Regions from separate parts of the Mesorhizobium sp. P3_A2 genome, predicted to be linked through region 2. Evidence: predicted binding sites of a transcription regulator. Region 2 holds the regulator's gene; each other region holds the start of a gene.

Region 1 (5,777 bases), on a different contig from region 2:
GACCAGGGCGACCAGGCCGATGGCCGTTGCGGTCCCCGAATACTGGATCGCGATGACCTTGGCGTCCTGCGAGAAGACATACTTCGTCCACCAGCTGTGCGGATGGTAGAGTTCCATTTCCGCCACTTCGGCGGGCGGGACGGCATCTGCAGGCGTGACATCGACCATGGGAGCACCTCCGTGCCCTTCAGCGGGACCCGACAGTTTCGAGTTTTGCCGCAACTTTCAAAGCTGACACCGTCGCGTTGCCCGGCGCCTGTTCCGCCGAGCCCGTCTGCTGGGGCGCCGACAATTGCGCGAACGTCTGCTGCTGGTCGAGCCAGGCCACATAGTCTTCCTGGGTGTCGACCATGACGATGCCATGCATCATCGGATGCCCCTGGCCGCACAGTTCGGCGCACAGAACCTGGAAGGTTCCGGTCTTGGTCGGGGTAAACCAGAAATAAGTGACCGAGCCCGGGATCATGTCCATCTTGGCGCGGAATTCCGGCACGTAGAAATCATGCAACACATCGATCGAGCGCAGCAGCATCTTGACCGGCTTGCCGACCGGCAGATGCAGGTCGGCCGCTTCGACCACGACATCGTCCTGGCCGTTGGGATCCTTGGCGATCACGCCCAGCGGATTTTCAGCGGTAACGTCACGGGTGTCGGATGTGCCGAGCTTGCCGTCCTTGCCCGGCAAGCGGAAACTCCACTGCCATTGCTGGCCAACGACTTCGACCACGGTTGCGTCGCTTGGAACGTTGACGAACCGGCTCCAGACGAACAGCCCGGGAACCAGCATGGCGGTAACACCCACGCCGGTGATGATCGTCAACCACCATTCGAGCCGCCTGTTCTCAGGTTCGTAGGCCGCCCGGCTCCCCTCGCGATGACGGAAGCGGAAAACGCAATAGGCCATGAATAGCACCACGGCGGCGAAGACGACGCCGGTGATCCAAAAGGTGATGATGATGGTGTTGTCGATATAGTCCCAGTTCGAGGCAATCGGAGTCCACCACCATGGGCTCAGGAAGTGGAACAACACCGAGCCCACGACGATCAAAACGAGTACAACCACGATGGGCATGTCCCGTTCCTCCCGATATTCCAGGGGCGTGAAGCCATCTCTGGAAATACCAAAGTGCATAATGCGTGATTTGCGATGGAAATTCTAGAGCCGGCTGTGGAAGGGGCAAAAAATCGCTTTTGCGGCGGCGGCCGGGCTCGGCACGGGATCAAGGCGCCTTGATGACAATGCAGCCGGCCAGCAGCAGCACGACGCCGGCGAGCCGCATGCCTGACACCAGCCGCCGCGGCAGCCGGAACCAGCCGAACGTGTCGACGAAAATGCTGGCGACCTGCTGGCCGGCCACCGTCAGGCTGACGGCAGCGGCTGCTGCTGCAATTCGCCGGAGACGAATTTGGTAAAGGCACGCGATCTTCTGGAAGGCAGGCTCGGCGGCGGCGTGCTCGAGAGGAATGCTGGCTGAAGAGCATGCGTTTCGGGTTCAGCCCCGCAAGAAAGCCCCCGAGTTCGGCGAGAGCCCGAAGCCTGCGATCACGAAGCGGTGACGGCCGTAACGAAAGCTCGGCAGGCTGCGAAGATTGGATGAAGGCGCCGGGCGAAACATTTTGCGGCGCGTCCCAGCCGAAGTCTGGGCGCGATCCGCCAACCTCTCAAGGAATCCACGATCATGATAAACAGGCGTACTTTCTCCACCGCGCTCGCCGCCGGGGTGGCGACGAGCCTATTGGCCGGCTCCCAGACGGCGCGAGCGCAGACGGCCCCCAAGGTTCGCAATGTCGTTCTGGTCCATGGCGCCTATGCCGATGGCTCGTGCTGGTCGGAGGTGGTTGGCCTGCTGCAGCAGGCTGGCCTCAGCGCAACCGTCGTCCAGCATCCGCTGACCACGCTGGAGGCTGGTGTCGAAGCAACGCGCCGTGCGATCGCCCTCCAGGATGGACCGACGGTCCTTGTCGGGCACTCTTTTGCCGGCATGATCGTTACCGAGGCAGGGATGGGTCCGAAGGTTTCGTCGCTCGTCTATGTCGCGGCGCGCGCGCCGGATGCGGGCGAAGATTACACGGCGCTCGCCAAGACTTTTGCGGCGCCGCCCGCCTCCGCCGGGCTCGTCTGGTCCGCAGGCTATGGCAAGCTTAGCGAGGAGGCTTTCCTGCGGGATTTCGCCGGCGATATTCCTCGCGAGAAGGCGCGCATCCTGTACGCTGTCCAGGGGCCGATCTCGGACAAGCTTTTCACCGGAAAGACAACGCAAGCGGCCTGGCGCTCGAAGCCAAGCTGGTATGCGGTCTCGACCGAGGATCGCACGATCAATCCGGATCTCGAGCGCTTCATGGCCAAGCGCATGAACGCAAAGACCATCGAAGTGAAGGCAAGCCATTTGTCGCTGATCTCTCACCCCGACGTGATCGCAGGGCTCATCTCGCAAGCAGCCGGGTCGCTCGGCTAGCGAGATTGGGCGGATCTGGGGCGGCATGGAAATCAGCCGCCTCATCCTCCGTCCGCGCTACTTTGGGTCAGGCTTAGATCAGCAGCAGGCCCTTCATCGAGGCATTGCCCTTCTTGCCGATAATGATGTGATCGTGGACGGCGATGCCGAGCGGCTTGGCGCTGTCGATGATCTGCTTGGTCATCTCGATGTCGGCGCGCGACGGCGTCGGGTCGCCTGAGGGGTGGTTGTGGATCAACACACCAACAACGGAATAATGATATTTATCAAGTGCTTGAATACCGGTCTTGGAGGGCAGGGATCGTTAGTTGGGGTGTGTTCCGAGTGACCACTTGTGATCTTTCACGCATGGGAATGGTCGCATTTGCGCAGTACCCTAACGTCCCGATCAACCACGGATTCCGAACCCTCATCTTTTCGCGCTAGTGCCACTCAGGACGGCTGAACGGCCCTTCCACCACAACGCGGGCCGGCTCTTGGCGGCGTCAAGAGCCCGTCGAATCCGCGATGTCACAATCGGACACTCTGGATCTCGGTCGCCAGTTCGGTCGAGACGTACGTGCGGTGCGCCGATCTTTGCAACGATCACGCCGGCGATGGTTTTCTGTAATCTACTATTCGTGCAAGGGTGCCTCTTGAAAACTGGAACATATAGTGAACATACTCGCAGCGACAATGACCTCTATGGCCACTCGGCAGCCGCGACCATATGGGGATCATTCCCTTAACGCCCTTGAGCTAGGCTGAAAACTAGATCAGGGTGCATGACACGAGAGAACCGACCATGTACCTAGCGCGCAAAGAGGACATCGGGCCTGCAGCATCGCCGATCTCGCCTCGCCGCGAATTGGGCGCTTACGAGGCTATGTGGCTTGAGCAAGGCGCCACGTTCAAGACGATCGCTGACAAGTTCGCCAAGGATCCGACCGCAATGCCATCGGATTTCGTTCGGCCGGCCCAAGCGGAAGAGTGTGCCCGTAAGGTCCTTTCCGAGGCCAGCGCTAAAGGCGTCTCTCGCTTTGGCGTTCGCATCCACCATGCCGGCGACTACCCTGCGAAATTGCGTGACGCGAAATACCCCATTGAACTGCTCTACTTTCAGGGCATCTGGGAGCTAACCGAGACGCGGTGCATCGCCATCGTTGGATCTCGAGAGGCCTCCGAAGAGGGAAAGCAGCGAGCTAGGCAGTTGGCATTCTCGCTGACGGCTCGCAAGCGCGAGGATCGACGCGACGACTTCACGATTGTCTCGGGCCTCGCTGCCGGTATTGACCGAACGGCGCATGATGCGGCCATAGAAAACGGCGGCCGCACGATTGCCGTCATTGGGACACCCCTTGGCACCTACTACCCGAAGGAAAATCGCGACCTCCAGGATCGAATTGCGAGAGAGTTCCTTCTCATCTCGCAGATCCCCTTCCTGCGATATGGTGCCCAAAACGTGCCGCAAAACAGGCTTTTCTTCCCGGAGCGCAACATCACCATGAGTGCGCTGACCGAGGCGACGATCATCGTTGAGGCGAGCGACACGTCCGGCACGCTGACGCAAGCGCGTGCAGCCCTGCATCAAAAGCGTAAGCTTTTCATCCTGGATTCGTGCTTCCAAAAAGGCCTCAAATGGCCGAGCAACTATGAGGCGCAAGGTGCCATTCGAGTGCGCTCGATGGACGATATCTGGGGCAGCCTTGACTAAGGTTTTCTATCGCGAGATCGATGACAGTAACCGCAGCGATCACACTAGGCTGACCGCCAACGATAAGTGCATGTTTCTGTACGAATTTACCGCCTTCGAGCATACCAACGGTCTTGGCTTCAAGTTCAGCGATACGAACCAGCTTATCCACAACCTCAAGAAAAAGCCCTCAGAGCGGCTGACGAAGGGCGGATGGAATTATAAGGGCAAAGCCATTGGAAAATGCGCTGGCGCGATGCGGCTCGCACTCAATCCTGAATGGCTGACTGGCGGAACGTTGGTGCCAGTTCCGTCTTCGAAGGCCCCAGGTCATCCCGACTACGATGATCGTCTAACCCAAATAGCCAGGCTATTAAGCGTGCCGCCGCCAGACGTCCGCGAGCTTGTGCGTCACGATAGTTCGCATGCCGCCGCGCATGAGTCGAACAATCGGCCGACCGTCGAAGACTTGCTCGCCATTTACGAAATCGACGAGCCCTTGGCCAGTAGCAAGCCAGTCAGCTCGATCGCGATTTTCGACGACGTGCTTACCGCCGGCACGCATTATCGGGCAGTGCAAATCAAGCTCGCTGCGCGCTTCCCTAGCATCCCTATCTTCGGAATGTTTATCGCTCGCCGGGCAATCCCGCCGCCCAGCGATGGCTGGGTCAAGCAGATGCAGGAGCTGTTCGGCAGTATTGACGACTAGTATCGACAAGTGTCTTTCTCGACAAAATTTCAAATGGCGTTGGCCGCTCGAACTGCCGCGATCAGAAAGAGCACGAGTGAGCCGATCGCGACCAACGGAGTTATGCAAAATGTCAGATGAGCAAGCCAGTTTCTGTGGCACGAGGTCAGCCCCGTGTGGCTAATCGGGGCCTTAGGCCTACCCCAAGGCGAAAGTGGGTTTGAGCGACTTGAACTCGTTTCAGGAATTTGAGCAGTTTCTCGACGGCCATTTTGCGCGGCTCGAGACCTTGGACTACGACGCCAACGCGGCTCTAGCATTGGTGAGCAATATTCAAGAGCAGGCAGCATCCAGGATCGAGACTTTTGGCCTCGCTTCATCCCTGGCACACGGCATTACGATCCTCGCTCCGTATCTCGTAAGTGGCAAACTAGGTCCGCCGCCCGATATAGGGACACTTCTGTCGGACCTTTCGTTTTGCATGCATTACTACTCGCTACGCGAACTTTTATACTATTCGTACAACGTACCCGGCGCCGTGGAGTGGGCGTTCGAGCATGAGTCGGTGCAGGTTCGCTACACTGACCCATCACTGCCACGGCAATTTTACACGGTGTGGAATGAACATCTGGAACTTTCCCGAGAGATGTTCGCCGATGGCACGTACGTCGAGGCGGCCCGCACGTTGCTTAGGGGCGAAGCCGAGGGCCAGATCTCCCCAGACGTCGAGGCGGCATCGCTTCACATCGACCAGGAGGTGGATCAGAAGCTGAGGGCATATTTCTCAATACTGGACCCAACGTCTCCAGTGGATCTCGGCGGCTACACCTATGCCGACTTTCAAACCGTATATCGCTTCATGCTTGGCAATGCGCTCTATCATCGGCGCTTTGGCGAGGCCAACGATCAGGTCGGGGCCATCTTCATTGAGTACGACGAACTTGTGAACGACCTCGAGATG
Region 2 (5,777 bases):
TTCTGCTGGTGCCGGTTTTCCTGGCGGCCGGCGTCATCATTTATTTCTCGCTGGCCAGCGAGCCAGGCTTTGCCCAGCCAATCGCGATTGTGCTGCTAACGGCCTGTTGCGCAGCCGTCGCCCGGTCCTGGCCGAAGACGCATCTGCTCTGCATGGCAGCGATGCTGTGTGCGCTCGGCGTGGTCGCCGCCAAAGTCGAAACCTGGCGCGCCGGAACGCAGATGCTCGGCTCCGAGATCCAGACACGACTGACCGGACGCGTCGTCAGTCTCGAGCAGATGGAGAACGGCCGCGTCAGGCTGACGCTCGACGTTATTTCCACCGCTCACCCAAAGCTGCGCTACGCGCCAGAGCGGGTCAGGCTCTCGGCGCGCACCGTTCCCGCCGATATGACCGCCGGCTCCCTGATCACCGGCTATGCCAGGCTGTTGCCGCCGACCGGTCCGGTGCGGCCGGAGAGCTACGATTTCTCCTTCGACAGCTATTTCACCGGGATCGGCGGCAGCGGCTTCTTTCTCGGTAATCCGAAAACCATTGCTTCGCAGGGCCTGCCGCCGCTGACCGCACGGCTCTCGTCGGCAATCGAGAATGCGCGCGAAAACATTGCCGACCATATCAGGGGCAAGATCGGCGGCGCCGAAGGCGAGATTGCCGCGGCGCTCATGGTCGGTGTGCGCGCCGGCATTCCGGACGAGGTCAACGAGGCGATGCGGCGCACCGGCATCTACCACATCATCTCCATTTCCGGCCTGCACATGGCGCTGGTCGCCGGCACCATCATGGCATTGCTGCGTGGCGCCTTTGCGCTGTTTCCGGATTTCTCCTCGCGCCGGCCGGTGAAGAAATATGCGGCGGCGGCAGCGCTTGTCTCCATTGCCGCCTATCTCGTCATCTCAGGCATTGTTGTCGCTGCCGAGCGCAGCTTCATCATGCTGGCGGTCATGCTGGTCGCGGTGCTGTTCGATCGTGCAGCGCTCACCATGCGCAATCTGGCGATCTCGGCCATCGCCGTCATCTTGGTGTCGCCGCATGAGGTTGTCGGCCCGAGTTTCCAGATGTCGTTCGCCGCCACCGCCGCCCTAGTCGGCGCCTATGCCGGCTGGGCTGACTACCGCGCCGACAAGGTGAGAACGCCGCCCGCAAGGCGCTCGTTCGTCGGCTTCCTGTCGCGAAAATTCGTGCTGGCCATGGGCGGTCTCGCCATGACATCGATCATCGCAGGCAGCGCCACTTTGCTGTTTGCCATCTGGCATTTCCAGCGTGTGTCGCCGCTCAGTCTGCTCGCCAATCTGGCGGTGATGCCGATCGTCTCGCTGGTCGTCATGCCGTTTGCGGTGCTCAGCGCGCTGGCCATGCCGTTCGGCGCCGATGGGCCGTTCCTCTATGTCATGGGCAAGGGGCTGACGACGATGATCGCCATCTCCGCCTGGATTTCTCAGCGCTCGCCGGTCGATGCCGTCGGGCTGATCTCCATCCGCTCGGTGCTGCTGGTAGCGGTCGCCCTCGTCATCGCCACCATGGCCACCACCTGGCTGAGGCTGGCGGCCGTTCCTTTCGCGCTGGCCGGCCTGTTGACTGTGCCGCAGGTGCGCACGCCCGATGTGCTTATCTCGGAGGATGCGCATCTGGTGGCATTGCCGATCGGCGGCGGCGAACTCGCGCTCAACCGGGAACGCTCGAACGAATTCACCACCGATAATTGGAAACGGGCATTGAGAGCCGAAACCATTATCCCGCCTGAGATTTTCGAGGCAACGGACACGCGGTTCGATCTAGACCCGCTCGACCTGCCGCCAGGCTCGCCCTTCTATTGCACAGGCAATCTCTGCATTGCCCGGCACCCCGCCGGAGCCATCATCGCGCTGGCAAAAGACCGCAACACAGCGCGGCCAGCCTGCGCTTTCGCGAGCCTGATCGTCATCGACGACGCCACCGCCTACAATCCGTGCCGCGACCCGCTGGTGCTGGTCCTGACCAAGAAGCAACTTGCCCGCGATGGTAGTGCCGCCGTCTTCTTCGACCCACAATCGGCCGCGACAGCGCCAACCATCCGCTTCGCCGTCGACAAGCCCTATCGTCCCTGGCACGAGCAACGCCGCTTCTCACGCGAAGCGCGTGGAATGCCGCCTTACAAGCAGCCCGAGAAGTACAAACCTAAACCGGCTCAGTAGCGCCTGATCAGCCCAACCAGCTTGCCCTGCACCTTGACCCTGTCCGGCCCGAAGATGCGGGTTTCGTAGGCCGGGTTGGCGGCTTCCAGCGCGATCGAGGCGCCCTTGCGGCGGAAGCGCTTCAGCGTCGCTTCCTCTTCATCGACCAGCGCCACCACGATCTCGCCGGGGCTCGCCGTATCGGCATTGCGAATGATCACCGTGTCGCCGTCGAAAATGCCGGCCTCGATCATCGAGTCACCCTTGACCTCGAGCGCGTAGTGTTCGCCGCCCATGATCATGTCCGGCGGCACCGAGATCGAATGGGTCTGGTGTTGGATGGCGTCGATCGGCACACCGGCGGCGATGCGGCCCATCACCGGGATCGACACCGCGGAAACCGCGTCGTCATTGCCGGCCGACATCGAACGAGAAGAGGAGGCCGGTTTGATCTGGCGGCCGAGACCGCCTTGCCCCTGACCACCTTGACCGAGACTGCCCTGGATGACGCTCGGCGAAAACTTCTTCGCCGCGTTGAGGCCGGGCGCGATCGAGTCGGGCAGCCGCAGCACTTCCAATGCTCGAGCCCGGTTCGGCAGCCGGCGAATGAAGCCGCGCTCCTCCAGCGCCGTGATCAGGCGATGGATACCGGACTTCGAGGCAAGGTCGAGCGCCTCCTTCATCTCGTCGAAAGACGGCGGGATTCCGCTCTCCTTCAGGCGTTCATGGATGAACATCAGGAGTTCATGTTGTTTGCGCGTCAGCATCGCGGCCCCCACGGGTTCTGAAACCAGAATCGGAAAAAACAAACCCAGAACAAACACTATCTGTTCCAGTTGTGTTCCGCAACCTTTTAAAGTTTAATGAATGTGTTGACGTTTTGTTCAGCGTAACATCAGGACGCTGCAGGCGGCACCCGCGGCGGCGGCAGGAGCGAAGGGCTCGCGCACGATCAAGCCGTTGGCGTCGGCCAGCATTCTCAACATCGAGGAATCCTGGATGCCGAACGGCGTCGCCACCCGTGCGCCGGTTTCTTCGCTCACCACGGCGCGCACATAGTCCTGCCTCAGATCATTGGCCGGCATCGCGGCGCCAAGTTGCGCCGGACGGATATCCTGCCGATGGACGCGGCCGCCGAGCTGCGCCAAAAGCGGCTTCAAAAACAGCTGCGAACAGACCAGGCTCGCCACCGGATTGCCGGGCAGGCCGATGCACCTGATGTCGCCGAGCCGCCCGAACATCAGCGGCTTGCCGGGGCGCATGGCGAGTTTCCAGAAATCGAGCTTCATGCCTTCGCCGGTCAGCACGTCATGCACGAGGTCGTGGTCGCCGACCGAAGCGCCACCGAGCGTGACGATGACGTCGGCCTTTGCCGCGACAGCCTTGCGCACCAGCGCCGCTATGTCGGCCTTGCGATCTGCCGCGATGCCGAGATCAAGCGCTTTGGCGCCGACAGACTGCGCGGCGGCCACAACACCGTAAGCGTTGGAGGAGATAATCTGATCCGGACCGGGGTCACGCCCCGGCGGCAGCAATTCGTCGCCGGTGGCGATGATCGCGACCAGAGGTCGGCGCACGACGTTGAGCATCGGATGATTGGCCGACGCCGCAAGCGACAATGCGGCCGGATCGAGCACGCGACCTTTTTGCAGGAGCAGGTCGCCTTGCGAGAAATCCAGTCCACGGCGGCGGATGTTACGGTCTTTCGCGGTCGGCTCGGTGACCTCGATATGGCCATTGCCAAGGTCGCGGACATTCTCCTGGATGACGATCGTGTCGGCACCTTCGGGCACCGGCGCGCCGGTGAAAATGCGGACAGCCTCCGCCCTGCCGACCGAGCCGTCAAAGCCGCGCCCTGCGGGCGCCATGCCGATCACCGAAAGCCGCGCCGGGGCGGACGCCACATCCTGCGCCCGCGCGGCATAGCCGTCCATGGCGGAGGCGTTGAAAGGCGGCTGGGTGCGTAGCGCCACGACAGGCTCCGCCAGCACCCGGCCGGCAGCATCCGCCAGCGCGATGCTTTCACCCGGCAGCGGCACAGCGCCTTCCAGCAGGCGCTTCAGCGCCTCGGCCACGGGAACCAGCGCCATCAGGCGCCCGCCTTGTAGTCGCCGGACTTGCCGCCGGTCTTTTCCACCAGCCTTATGCCGGAAATCACCATGGCGCGATCGGCCGCCTTGGCCATGTCGTAAATGGTCAGGCATGCCACCGAGGCAGCGGTCAGCGCCTCCATTTCGACCCCGGTCTTGCCGGTGACGCGGGCCAGTGCCGTGACCCTGAGGCCAGGCAGCGCCGCGTCCGGCTCGATGTCGACCGACACCTTGGTCAACAGCAGAGGATGGCAGAGCGGGATCAGCTCATGCGTCTTCTTGGCCGCCATGATGCCGGCGATGCGTGCTGTGCCCAGCACGTCGCCCTTCTTGGCGTCACCGTCGAGGATCATTTTCAGGGTTTCCGGCCGCATCGAGACAAAACCCTCGGCAATCGCCGTGCGCGTCGTCTCCGCCTTGTCGCCGACATCGACCATGTTGGCCTCGCCCTTGGCGCCGAGATGGGTGAGGGCGGCTGGCATCCTCAGACGGCCTCTGCCGGCGTCTTGCCCGTCAGAAGCAGGCGCGTTGCCGCCGCCACATCCTCTTGCCGCATCAGGCTTTCGCCGACAAGGAAGGTTTCGATGCCGGCCTTTTGCATCCTGAGGCAATCGTCATGCGTGAAAATACCGCTCTCGCTGACCAGCAAGCGGTCGCCCGGCACCATCGACGCCAGCCGCTCGGAGGTTTCCAGGCTGGTTTCGAACGTTCTAAGATTGCGGTTATTGATGCCGATCAGCCGCGACGAGAGTTTTACCGCGCGCTCGGTCTCGGCTTCGTCATGCACCTCGATCAGCGCATCCATGCCGAGTTCGAATGCGGTCGCTTCCAATTCGCTCGCCAAGGCATCGTCGACGCTGGCCATGATGATCAGGATGGCGTCGGCGCCCCAGGCGCGGGCCTCGTAGACCTGGTAGGGGTCAAACAGGAAATCCTTGCGCAGCGCGGGCAGCGACACCGCCTTGCGGGCGTTGGTTAGAAATTCCGGCGCGCCCTGGAAAGACGGCGCATCGGTCAGCACCGAAAGACAGGCAGCGCCGCCTTTCTCATAGGCCTGCGCCAGCGCTGGCGGGTCGAAATCGGCACGGATCAACCCTTTGGAAGGGCTCGCCTTCTTGATTTCGGCGATCAGGGCAAAGTTGCCGGATCGGCGCTTCGCCTCGAGCGCCGCGAGAAAGCCGCGCGGCGCGTCGGCGTCCTTGGCCCGTGCCTTGATCTCGGCCAGCGGTATCAGCGCCTTTGCCGCCGCGATCTCGTCGCGCTTGTAGGCCTCGATCTTGCGCAGAATGTCAGCCACGGGCCTATCCGTTCGAAATCTCGACCAGCCTGTCGAGCACGCCTAGCGCCCGGCCGCTGTCGATGGCTTGTGCCGCCGCCGCCATGCCGTCGGCAAGCGTTGTTGCCTTGCCCGCCACCACCATGCCGGCACCGGCATTCATCAGCACCGTGTCGCGATAGGCGCCGGCGGCGCCGCCCAGCATGTCGCGCAAAGCCTGGGCGTTGTACGCGGCGTCTCCGCCGCGCAACTCGTCCTTGG
Region 3 (5,777 bases), on a different contig from region 2:
ACCTCGTCGAGGCCAATGAAGCCTTCGCCGCGCAGGCCTGCGCCGTCAACAAGGGCATGGGCTGGGATACATCGATCGTCAACGTCAATGGCGGGGCGATTGCCATCGGCCATCCGATCGGCGCCTCCGGCGCGCGCGTCTTCAACACGCTGGTTTTCGAGATGCGCCGCCGCGGCGCCAAGAAGGGCCTCGCCACGCTCTGCATCGGCGGCGGCATGGGCGTCGCCTTGTGCGTGGAAGCGCTGTAAGAACGAGACAAGGTATCGACGGACAACAGAGTGGGGAAAGAGGAATACCCACTCGAACATGCGATCAACTTTAATGCCTGGGAGGACACATGACCAAAGTAGCGCTCGTCACCGGCGGATCGCGCGGCATAGGCGCCGCCATTTCGATCGGCCTGAAGAATGCGGGTTACACGGTTGCCGCCAACTATGCCGGCAATGACGAGGCTGCGGGGAAGTTCAGCGGGGAAACCGGCATCAAGACCTACAAATGGTCGGTCGCCGACTACGATGCCTGCGCCGCCGGGATCAGACAGGTCGAGGCCGATCTCGGCCCGGTCTCGGTGCTGGTCAACAATGCCGGCATCACCCGCGACGCCATGTTCCACAAACTGACGCGCGAGCAGTGGAAAGAAGTCATCGACACCAACCTCTCCGGTGTCTTCAACATGACGCATCCGCTGTGGGGCGGCATGCGCGACCGCAAGTTCGGCCGCGTCATCACCATCTCCTCGATCAACGGCCAGAAGGGCCAAGCCGGCCAGGTCAACTATTCCGCCGCCAAGGCCGGCGACATCGGCTTCTCCAAGGCGCTTGCCCAGGAGGGGGCCCGCGCGGGCATCACCGTCAACGTCATCTGCCCCGGCTACATCGCCACCGAGATGGTCAGGGCAATCGACGAGAAGGTGCTCAACGAACGCATCATCCCGCAGATCCCGGTCGGCCGCCTCGGCGAGCCGGAAGAGATCGCGCGCTGCGTCGTCTTCCTCGCCTCCGAGGATGCCGGCTTCATCACCGGCTCGACCATCACCGCCAATGGCGGCCAGTACTTCGCCTGAGCGACAGCATTTCGCCTGAGAGAAAAAACGGGCCGGCTCGCGCCCGTTTTTTTTGTCGTCGACAGGCAACGCTCTCAGGCTCCCATGTCCGCACTGCTCCGTTCCGGCACGCAAAGATTAACGGCGCCGGCTTAGGCTGTGCGAAACCCGCTTCACAAGCTGTGAATTCTCGGTGGGCAAGCTGTGGATAACACCACATATTGGGGTGAACAAATCGGGAAAATCCTGGCATCGCTGATTCGTCGCCGATTTGTTCCGGCTTTGACCGAAACGTTAATGGCGAAGACCGAAAAGCTCTGCCAAATGGCTAAGGCCGGTTAAGAAAAATCAATAATTTCATAATCTTGGCCAACGGCCGTTGGACGGTGATCATGTTTCATCGGCAAAGGTTAATGGCAAAGCTCGCCCTGCATGAATTGGGCCAGTTTCAGCGATTCAGCATGTGGTGAGACTCCCGGTCGCACAATCCATATGTAGCCGTGAACAAAAGCTGAATCTGCTGGAGTCACTGATTCGTCGCCGATTCGTTCCAGACTCGTTCCAACTGTTAATCGGGAGCGAATCCGGACCTCGAACGAGACTCCCGAACTGACGGCCGGAACATTCCGCTTTCGCTTCGCGCCCGAAATCCCTATGTGTCGCGTGTCATACGCGCCATGCGAGGCGCGCTCCCGACAACACGATGCAGAAAGCCTCATTTCAGGGCCGATGAACATCCAGCCGAAACACACCGAGCCGCTGATCCTGTCGGGCCGCGACGTGACTGCTGTGCTGGGGCCAACCAACACCGGCAAGACCCATCTCGCCATCGAGCGCATGGTGGCACATGAGAGCGGTATCATCGGCCTGCCGCTCCGCCTTCTGGCCCGCGAAGTCTACGCCCGCGTCTGCGAAAAGGTCGGCGCCCACAAGGTGGCGCTGATCACCGGCGAGGAAAAAATCCAGCCGCCCGGCGCGAAATATTCGGTCTGTACCGTCGAGGCGATGCCGCGCGAGACCGACGCCGCCTTCGTCGCCATCGACGAGGTGCAGCTTGCCGGCGACCTCGAACGCGGCCACATCTTCACCGATCGCATCCTGCATCTGCGCGGTCGCCAGGAAACGCTGCTGCTCGGTGCCGCCACCATGCATGGCATCCTGCAGCGCCTGCTGAAGGGCGTTTCGGTGGTGACGCGGCCGCGGCTGTCGCATCTCGCCTATGCCGGCTCGAAGAAATTGACCCGCCTGCCGCGTCGCACCGCCATCGTCGCTTTCTCCGCCGACGAGGTCTATGCCATCGGCGAACTGATCCGCCGCCAGCAGGGCGGCGCCGCCGTCGTGCTCGGCGCCCTCAGCCCACGCACCCGCAACGCCCAGGTGGCAATGTTCCAGGCGGGCGACGTCGACTATCTCGTTGCCACCGACGCCATCGGCATGGGTCTCAACCTCGATCTCGATCATGTCGCCTTTGCCCAGAACCGCAAATTCGATGGCTACCAGTACCGCAATCTGACAGCGGCCGAGCTCGGCCAGATCGCCGGCCGCGCCGGCCGGCATTTGCGTGACGGCACATTCGGCGTCACCGGCCAGGTCGATCCGCTGGACGAGGAGCTGGTCAAGCGCATCGAGGGTCATGAGTTCGACCCGGTGAAGGTGCTGCAGTGGCGCACCGCAGATTTCGATTTCGCCAGCCTGGACGCACTGAAGCGTTCGATCGAGACCAACGCCCCGGTCGAAGGGCTGACGCGGGCGCTGCCGGCGGTCGATGCGCAGGCGCTCGAACATCTCTCCCGCGACGAGGACATCCGCGCGCTCGCCACCAACGCCAAGCGCGTGGCGCTGCTGTGGGAAGCCTGCGCGCTCCCCGACTACCGCAAAATCGCGCCGGCCCAGCACTCCGACCTCATCGCCTCGATCTACACGGACCTCGCCAAACACGGCCATGTCGACGAGAACTACATGGCCGAGCAGGTGCGCCGGGCTGACACAACCGAAGGCGATATCGATACGCTGTCGCACCGGATCGCCCAGATCCGCACCTGGACATTCGTGTCCAACCGGCCCGGCTGGCTGGCCGATCAGGCACACTGGCAGGAAAAGACGCGCGAAATCGAAGACAGATTGTCGGATGCGCTGCATGAGCGGTTGACGAAACGGTTTGTAGACCGCAGGACTTCCGTCCTCATGCGGCGCCTTAGAGAAAATACAATGCCTGAAGCCGAAATCAGTCCTACCGGAACCGTCCTTGTCGAAGGCCATCATGTCGGCGAGTTGCAAGGGTTCCGCTTCACCGCCGACCAGAGCGCCGGCGGCGAAGACGCCAAGGCCGTGCGCACGGCAGCGCAAAAGGCGCTGGCCGCCGAGTTCGAGGCGCGCGCAGAGCGCTTCGGCGCCTGCGCCAATGGCGACCTGGCGCTGGGCTCCGACGGCACGCTGCGCTGGATCGGCGCACCGATCGGCACGCTGGTTGCCGGCGAGGACGCGCTGAAGCCGCGCCTGGTGCTGCTGGCCGACGAGCAGCTGACCGGCCCCGCCCGCGACAAGGTCGCCGCGCGCGCCGAGCGTTTCGTCAATTTCCAGATCGAGTCGCTGCTGAAGCCGCTGGTCGACCTCAAGAACGCCGAGCAGATCACCGGCATCGGCCGTGGCATCGCCTTTCAGCTCGTCGAGCATTTCGGCCTGATCAACCGCCGCGACATCGCCGAAGAAATGAAGTCGCTCGACCAGGAAGGACGCGCCGCCTTGCGTCGGCTGGGCGTCCGCTTCGGCGCCTACCACGTCTTCGTGCCGGCGCTGATCAAGCCCGCACCCGCCGGCCTGATTACGCTTTTGTGGGCGCTGAAGAATGACGGCAAGGACAAGCCCGGCTTCGGCGACGTGGTGCACGCGCTGGCCTCCGGCCGCACCTCGGTGGTCATCGACCCGGCTTTCGACAAGACCTTCTACAAGCTCGCCGGCTACCGCAATCTCGGCCGCCGCGCCGTGCGCATCGACATTCTGGAACGGCTGGCCGACCTGATCCGCCCGGCGACCAACTGGAAGCCCGGCCTCGGCCAGCGCCCCGATGGCGCCTATGACGGCCAGTCCTTCATGGTGACGCCGCCGATGATGTCGATCCTCGGCGCCACCGCCGACGACATGGAAGAGATCCTTAAGGGTCTCGGCTACCGCGCCGAGCCGAAGCCGCCTGCAGAGGTGAAGGCGCGGCTGGAAGCGCAAGACAATGCGGCGCGGGAAGCCGCGGCGGCAAAGCTGGCGGAAGCGGCTGCAAAGGCCGAACAGGCTCAGGCGGCGGAGGCCGCCGCAGCGGACGCTGAGGCGCCGGCCGAGGGTTCGGAGCCGGATGCGGCTGTTGAAGCTACCGCCGCAGACGTTACGTCAGAGGAGACCGCAGAGTCCGTCGCCCAACCGGCAGCGGTGGCTGTTTCTGAAGATCAGATCGAAGCTCCCGCAGAAACCTCGGAAGAAGTCCCGCCCGTTACAGAAGCTGTCGCCGACGTCACTGTCACCGAAAGCGCCGACGCCCTTACCTCCCCCTCGATGGGGGAGGTCGCGGCGCGAAGCGACGCGGGTGGGGGTGACGGCGCTGACGAAGCAGGCCGTGCTGACGCCGCCGACGCTGAAGATACAACCGGCGACGCCGGCGCTGTCCCCACTCCGGCGCTGCGCGCCGACCCTCCCCACGAGGGGGAGGGTGAAGCAAGCCAAGCCGCGCCAGAGGCTGAAGAACCAAAACCAATCCTGTTGTGGCGGCAGGGCCGTTTCGAGCAGCGCCCGCGTCATCGTCACGAAAACCGCCGGGACAATCGCCCACGCAACGGCCAGGCTGCTCGCACCGATGCGCCTGCCGACGCTGCCGGCGGACAGCCGGCACCGGGCGAACGGCCGGCCTATCAGGGCCGGCGCGACCAGCGCGACGGTGCCGCCAAGCCGCGCTTCGACCGCTCGAAGTTCAAGCCCAAGCCGCAGGCCGAAGGCGAACAGCGCCGCGATGGCAAGCCGCAAGGCGAGCGTCGCGAAGGTCGGCCCGACTGGAAGGGCGGCAGGCCGGAAGGCAAAGGCGGTCCGCAGGGCGGCAAGCCGGCCTTCCAGGCCAAGCCGCGCGAGGAACGGCCGGTGCGCTTCGATCCGGACTCGCCCTTCGCCAAGCTCGCCGCCTTGCGCGACCAGCTGAAGAAGTAGGCACGGCACGGTTCGATGGTTGCTGAGGGTCGCCAGCGCATCGACAAATGGCTGTTTTTCGCGCGCGCGGTGAAATCGCGCTCGCTGGCGGCCAAGCTGGTGGTTGCCGGACGCGTCCGCATCAACAGCGACAAAGCAGCGCAGGCCTCGGATCTGGTCAAGGCCGGCGATGTTTTGACCATCACGCACGAGCGCCGGATCTTCGTCTGGAAGGTGCTGGCTACAGGTGTGCGACGCGGCCCGGCCGAGGAAGCGCGCACGCTCTATGAGGATCTGTCACCGCCGCCGGCGCCGAAAGGCGAGGCTGTTGCCGATGCCATTCCCGCGCTGCGCGAGGCCGGCAGCGGCCGTCCGACCAAGAAAGAACGCAGGCAAACCGACCGGCTGTTCGGCGAAGACTGAAGCCTTGGCGCTCTTCGCCATGCCGGCGATCTGGAATTCCATTTCGGAAGCGCCGGTGCCGCCAGGCACGGCCGCCCTTGCAAGCGGCAGGCAAAGGGGTTACCTCACCAAAAAAGCCTATTAAAAACGGGACGTCCCGGAGCCGACCAAT
Region 4 (5,777 bases), on a different contig from region 2:
CATGGCGTCGGCATCGAGCCGCTTCGGCACCCACCAGACCTTGCCCTTTTCCATCGCAGCCGGCGCGCGCCGGTTGAGGATGCGGTAGAGATAGTGCCGCCCGGTGGCCGAGAAACGGGCATCGAAATCGTCGGGGACAAGCGTCGCCTGCAGGATGGCGACGTGCGCACCCGCTGCCTGCAGATGCGCGTTGATGGCGTCGCGCACCTTGTCGTTTGGCCACGCCTTGGCGAGGTCGACATGCGCCACCTGGGCGGTCGCATGCACGCCGGCGTCGGTACGGCCGGCGGCGCGCAACCGCACCGCCTCGCCGCTGAATTTCTCGATCGCCTGCTCTATCGCCTGCTGCACCGAAGGCTGATCCGCCTGGTGTTGCCAGCCGGCGAAGAGGCTGCCGTCATATTCGATATCGAGACGAAAACGCGGCATGGGCGATCTGCACTCGCCTAGAGCCGGAAGATTTCAGGTTGAATCGACCTGAAATCTGAATCCGGCTCTAAATCAAAGAGATAGAGCATGATGTCGTCTGAAAACCGCTTCACACTTTTCGGCATCATGCTCAGGCAGCGAGTGCGGTAAAGGCCTGGGCGTAAACCAGTTTGCCTTTTCCGGGGGCGTCGCCCCAGGCCAGCGCCTGCAGCGCCTCACCCTGGTATTCGCTCTCGAACTTTTCGGCGCGCGCATGGTTGTAGCCGAAGCGGCCGTAATAGGCCGGATCGCCCAGCACAACGGCGAGCACCTCGCCGGCGTCCTTGAGGCGGATATGCGCCTCGCGGATCAGCGCGCCGCCAATGCCCGAACCATGGAAAGACGGCTCGACCGCCAAGGGCGCCAGCGCCACCGCCGGGAAGCTCTTGCCGCCATTCTGCACATACAGCCTGGAAAACAGAATGTGGCCGACCACCTGGCCGTCTTCTTCCGCCACAAGCTCGACAACGGCGTCGCCGCCGGTGACCAGCGCGTCGACCAGACCGGCCTCCGCCTGCTGGCCGAATGCGTGTTCCTCGACGAGGCGAATAGCCTCGCGATCCCGCGGCGTTGCCGCGCGTATCGACATCATGCTCATGAGAATTTCATTCCTTTTTCGATCTTGGCCCCGCGCAGAAACTCCTGCGCGGCAGCGGGCCTTCCGCCCGCCCGTTGAACTTCGACCAGCCTGATTGCGCCTGTTCCGCAGGCGACCGTCAGGCGGTCATCGAGAATTCCTCCCGACTCGCCCATGCCTTCAGAAAGCGTGCCTTCCGAAAGCGTCGAGCGAAGCAGTTTCAGCCGTTCTGTGCGGCCACCAATATCGGCCTCGCACCACGCGCCAGGGAATGGCGACAGGCCGCGAATATGATTGTGGACCTCGCCAGCCGGCCGCGTCCAGTCAATACGAGTCTCCGATTTGTCGATTTTCCTGGCGTAGGTCACCCCGTCAGTCGCCTGCAAGGTGGATGCCAGCGTATTTGTCTCCAATCGGGACAGCGCTTCCACCATCAGGGTGGCGCCAATGTTCATCAAGCGATCGTGCAGGTCGCCGGCCGTCATATCGGGTCCGATGGCGCATTTTTCAACCAGTGCCACCGGGCCGGTGTCCAGGCCCTCTTCCATATGCATCACCATCATGCCGGTCTCAGTATCGCCGGCCATGATGGCACGCTGGATGGGAGCAGCACCACGCCATCGCGGCAAAAGCGAGGCATGGCCGTTGATACAGCCGAGCCGCGGGGCCTCCAGAATAGCCTTCGGCAACAACAGGCCATAGGCGACGACGACGGCGACATCGGCCTGCAAGGCGCGGAAAGCGGCCTGCTCACCCTCGCTCTTCAGTGAAATCGGTGTGCGTACCGCGACATCAAGCCGCTCGGCCTCGCGCTGCACCGGCGACGGCGTCAGTTCCAGCCCACGGCGGCCTGCGGCGCGCGGCGGCTGGGTGTAAACGGCTGCTATCTCGTGTCCCGCCTCGGCGATCGCGCGCAGCACCGGCACCGAAAACTCCGGCGTGCCCATGAAGATGACGCGGAGCGACATCTTCTTATCCCACCAGCTTGCCCGGCGCCTTGTCCTTGGCGAGCTTCTTGAACTTCTTGACCACCATGTCGCGTTTAAGCTTCGAGATGTGGTCGATGAACAGCACGCCGTTGAGGTGGTCGATCTCGTGCTGCAGGCAGGTCGCCATCAGGCCTTCGGCCTCGATCTCCTGCAGTTTGCCGTCGCGGTCGAGATATTTCACCCGCACCGAAGCCGGCCGTTCGACCTCGGCATAATAGTCCGGGATCGACAGGCAGCCTTCCTCGTAGACCGACCGCGCGTCGGCGCTTTCGAGCACTTCGGGATTGATGAAGACATGCGGCGCCGGCGTCTCGTCTTCCTTGGCGAGGTCGATGACCAGCATGCGCAGCGGCTCGCCGATCTGGATTGCGGCGAGCCCGATGCCCGGAGCGTCATACATGGTCTCCAGCATGTCGTCGGCCAGTTTGCGCACGGACGCGTCGACGCGTTCGAGCGGTTTGGAAACCTGGCGCAGGATGGGATCGGGAAGGATAATGAGCGGCTTGATCGACATGGCGTCTCACCTAAGACGTCATGCGAAAAGCGTCAACCGGGGCGGTTTGCGCCCGTTCACGTTTTGATCTGTGCCAGACCGGCGAATCGGCTATGCTGGCGACATGAACGACCTGAACTCCATCCTTTCCGAACCTGTGGCCCAGCTTGGCGCCACGACGATCACGCTCGGCCATGCGCTGGCCTTCGGCGCGATCGTGTTTCTCGGCCTGTTCCTGGCGCTGGTGGTTGCCCTGTGGCGGTCGGCCAGGGCGCGCACCATCGCCGCCGCGGAAGCCGCCGACCACGCCCGCGACGCCGAGGCGCGGATGGCCGGCATTTTGCAAAGCCAGGCCGAGATGCAAGGCCGCATGGGCGCCATCGCCGAGGTGTTCGGCGCCAGGCAGGCCGAACTCAACCAGTCGATCGGCCAGCGCCTCGACGCCATGACCGGCCGCCTCGGCCAGACCATGACGGAGCAGACCAAATCGACGCATGAGAGCCTGGCGAAATTGCAGGAACGGCTGGCGGTCATCGATACCGCGCAAGGCAACATCCAATCACTTGCCGGCCAGGTCGTGCAGTTGCAGGCGATCCTGTCCAACAAGCAGACGCGCGGCGCCTTCGGCCAGTCGCGCATGGAGGCGATCGTCGCCGACGGCCTGCCGATGGGTGCCTATGAATTCCAGGCGACGCTGTCAAACGGCAGTCGGCCCGACTGCCTGGTGAGGATGCCGAACGGCGCGCCGTCACTGGCCATCGACGCCAAGTTTCCGCTCGAAGCCTGGAACGCCATCCGCGCCGCCGATGGCGCCGACTTGCAGAAGGTCGCGGCCCAGGCCTTCCGCCGCGACATCGAGATCCATGTCCGCGACATCTCGGAAAAATATTTGATCCAAGGCGAGACGCAGGACACCGCCTTCATGTTCGTGCCGTCGGAATCGGTGTTCGCCGAAATCCACGAGAATTTCGACGCGGTCATCCAGAAGGCGCACCGTGCGCGTGTCATCATCGTCTCGCCGTCACTGCTGATGCTGTCGATCCAGGTCATCCAGGCAATCCTCAAGGACGCCCGCATGCGCGAGCAGGCGCATTTGATCCAGGGCGAGGTCATCCGGCTGATGGAAGACGTAGCGCGCGTCGACGAACGCGTGCGCCGGCTGCAGACGCATTTTGGCCAGTCGGCCAAGGATATTGACGAGATCCTGGTGTCGACATCGAAGGTGACTAGGCGCGGCCAGAAGATCGAGGCGCTGGAGTTTGGCGAAAGCGAAGCCGAAGTGCGCGGCGGCGGACCCGCCAAGGCCGAACCCGGGGTGCGGGTGGCGGATTCAAAGACGGGCCAACTCAGGCTCCGGGTCGTCGAGGGCGACGATTAGACCGTAGCGACGATTACGTGTGCCTGAATTTTGGCCGCGACCTCGCCGCTGCCGTGTCTGGCCGCAATTGCGGCTGCGACATGATCGGTTGCCGCTTCCAGTTTTCCCGCATCCCAGGCCTCGATCTCGGTGCGAAGCAGCGTTCCCTGGCAATAGGCAACCGCCGGAAGCCGCGGCGAGGATGCACGGCTTTGTTCGGCCCTCGTCTCGATCGCGACACGGGAGAAACCTGCGCCTTCCACCTCGCTGCGGATCAGAGCCGTGTCATGGTAGCCGTGCGGCGTGCGGGCGAGAAAGCGTGGCGGATCGGCCGGAAAGATCTCCGCAAGAGCATTCGTCACATCATTGGCGAACATATTCTCCTCGATGCGATCCCACACGTTGAAGAGGAAATGGCCTCCGGGCTTCAGGACCCGCTTTGCTTCGCGATAGCCGGCGGTGCGGTCGGGAAAGAACATCGCACCGAACTGGCAACAAACGAGATCGAAGGCCGCATCTTCAAACGGCAGCGCCAGTGCATCCGCCTGGCGCCATTGGATGCGACTGTCGGGAGCTTGCCGCGAAGCCGCAAAGTCGAGCATCGGCTGGTTGAGATCGGTCACCATGTAGCTGGCGCCAGGAGACAGTTTTGGCGCCAATGCGCGGGTGACGACCCCGGTCCCTGCGGCGACTTCCAGGACAGCGCCGGGCGACAAGGCCGCTGCCCGTCGTGCCATATCCGCGGCGAACGGCTCGAAAATCAACGGCACCATGTAGCGGTCGTAGTTTTCCGGAATCGAGCCGGCAAAGATCTTGTCCGTTTCCAGCATCGCTACCACCCACCATCCGTTTGATGGCGAGCCTAGCACACAATCGTCTGGTTTGGGCCGCGTTTAACCGCGAACAGGTGCTACTGCGCCTCGACGATGCTTACGCCCTCGAATTCCGGAAGCCAGTGCAGGGCCGATCGGTGCCATTTCTGCTGGGTCGGAACCAGATCCTCGCGTTGCCGCGCGGTCCCGGTCCTGATCCCATAGATCTTCGGGCCGTCGCCAACCGACGTCGCGTAAAGATGCGAACCGCAGTCGCCGCAAAAGGCCTGGGCGCGCTTGGCGCCGCTCGATCCTGTCTTGATATAGACCTTTGGCGTGCCCTTGGTGATCCTGTAGTGATCCTCAGGTGCGGGAACGGTGACACGAAAGGCGGTGCCGGTCAGTTGCTGGCAATCGGTGCAATGACAGATGGAGGTCTTTTCCGGGTCGACCTCTGCTTCATAAGTTATGGCGCCGCAATGGCACCCACCGTCGATTTTCATCGTCACTCCTCCAAAAGTCGGTCAATCTTAGCCGAGCGATGCGGGAAGGCAACGGCGCCGCGCTAGGCCAGAGGCGGATCGGACGCAGCCTCGATAACCTTGCGTCGGCGTTCCCAGGTTCCCGTCGTCTGCGGCTTGACGAACAGCCTGGTGATCTCCGGCATCTCTTTCTTCAAGAGCGCCTCCAGGCGCTCGACGCAGGCTTCGATCTCGGGCGCCGTCAGATGATCCTCGAATTCGATGCTGAGCCCGGCGACGATCTGTTGTGGCCCGAGGTGGACGGTGAGAACGCCGTTGGCCCGTTGCACCGCCGGATCCTGCTGGGCGATCGCCAGCACCTTGGCCTGTACTTCCGGCGAGGCCGTCTCGCCGATGAGCAGGCCCTTGCTTTCCCGCGCCAGGAAGATGGCGGTGGCGCCGAGGATCACCGCGATGCCGATCGAGGCGGCGCCGTCGAGTTCGGGCATGTCGAGGACCTCCGCCGCCAGGATGCCGGCGAAGGCGACGACCAGGCCAAGGAGCGCGGCGCTGTCCTCGAACAGGATCGTGTAAACACTCGGATCCTTGCTCGATTGTAC

Evidence for each region. Region 2 encodes LexA, which represses DNA repair genes until DNA is damaged. Its sites were predicted from a motif close to TGTTCNNNNTGTGTTCNG; they were not measured.
Region 1: the regulator LexA is predicted to act here: its motif matches at 3,100-3,117, upstream of AC1DXM_RS00075 (DNA-processing protein DprA).
Region 3: the regulator LexA is predicted to act here: its motif matches at 1,589-1,606, upstream of AC1DXM_RS30955 (helicase-related protein).
Region 4: the regulator LexA is predicted to act here: its motif matches at 2,602-2,619, upstream of AC1DXM_RS06060 (DNA recombination protein RmuC).

Annotation. Positions count from the first base shown of each region.
Region 1 covers NZ_JBFUGC010000001.1:25,087-30,863, reverse strand. Annotated here, with positions in the region: gene ctaD (cytochrome c oxidase subunit I) at 1-168, opposite strand, end outside; gene coxB (cytochrome c oxidase subunit II) at 188-1,072, opposite strand; gene AC1DXM_RS00090 (DMT family transporter) at 1,221-1,391, opposite strand; gene AC1DXM_RS00085 (alpha/beta hydrolase) at 1,677-2,456, shown strand; partial or broken gene AC1DXM_RS00080 (JAB domain-containing protein) at 2,530-2,694, opposite strand; gene AC1DXM_RS00075 (DNA-processing protein DprA) at 3,241-4,149, shown strand; gene AC1DXM_RS00070 (hypothetical protein) at 4,142-4,837, shown strand; gene AC1DXM_RS00065 (hypothetical protein) at 5,037-5,777, shown strand, end outside.
Region 2 covers NZ_JBFUGC010000003.1:128,950-134,726, reverse strand. Annotated here, with positions in the region: gene AC1DXM_RS08115 (ComEC/Rec2 family competence protein) at 1-2,171, shown strand, start outside; gene lexA (transcriptional repressor LexA) at 2,165-2,917, opposite strand; gene AC1DXM_RS08105 (molybdopterin molybdotransferase MoeA) at 3,035-4,240, opposite strand; gene moaC (cyclic pyranopterin monophosphate synthase MoaC) at 4,240-4,722, opposite strand; gene trpC (indole-3-glycerol phosphate synthase TrpC) at 4,725-5,537, opposite strand; gene trpD (anthranilate phosphoribosyltransferase) at 5,542-5,777, opposite strand, start outside.
Region 3 covers NZ_JBFUGC010000023.1:23,929-29,705, forward strand. Annotated here, with positions in the region: gene AC1DXM_RS30945 (acetyl-CoA C-acetyltransferase) at 1-248, shown strand, start outside; gene phbB (acetoacetyl-CoA reductase) at 338-1,063, shown strand; gene AC1DXM_RS30955 (helicase-related protein) at 1,772-5,224, shown strand; gene AC1DXM_RS30960 (RNA-binding S4 domain-containing protein) at 5,240-5,626, shown strand; gene fdxA (ferredoxin FdxA) at 5,776-5,777, shown strand, end outside.
Region 4 covers NZ_JBFUGC010000002.1:313,066-318,842, forward strand. Annotated here, with positions in the region: gene truA (tRNA pseudouridine(38-40) synthase TruA) at 1-429, opposite strand, end outside; gene AC1DXM_RS06045 (GNAT family N-acetyltransferase) at 560-1,066, opposite strand; gene fmt (methionyl-tRNA formyltransferase) at 1,063-2,013, opposite strand; gene def (peptide deformylase) at 2,018-2,548, opposite strand; gene AC1DXM_RS06060 (DNA recombination protein RmuC) at 2,652-3,905, shown strand; gene AC1DXM_RS06065 (class I SAM-dependent methyltransferase) at 3,902-4,714, opposite strand; gene AC1DXM_RS06070 (GFA family protein) at 4,795-5,199, opposite strand; gene AC1DXM_RS06075 (cation diffusion facilitator family transporter) at 5,262-5,777, opposite strand, start outside.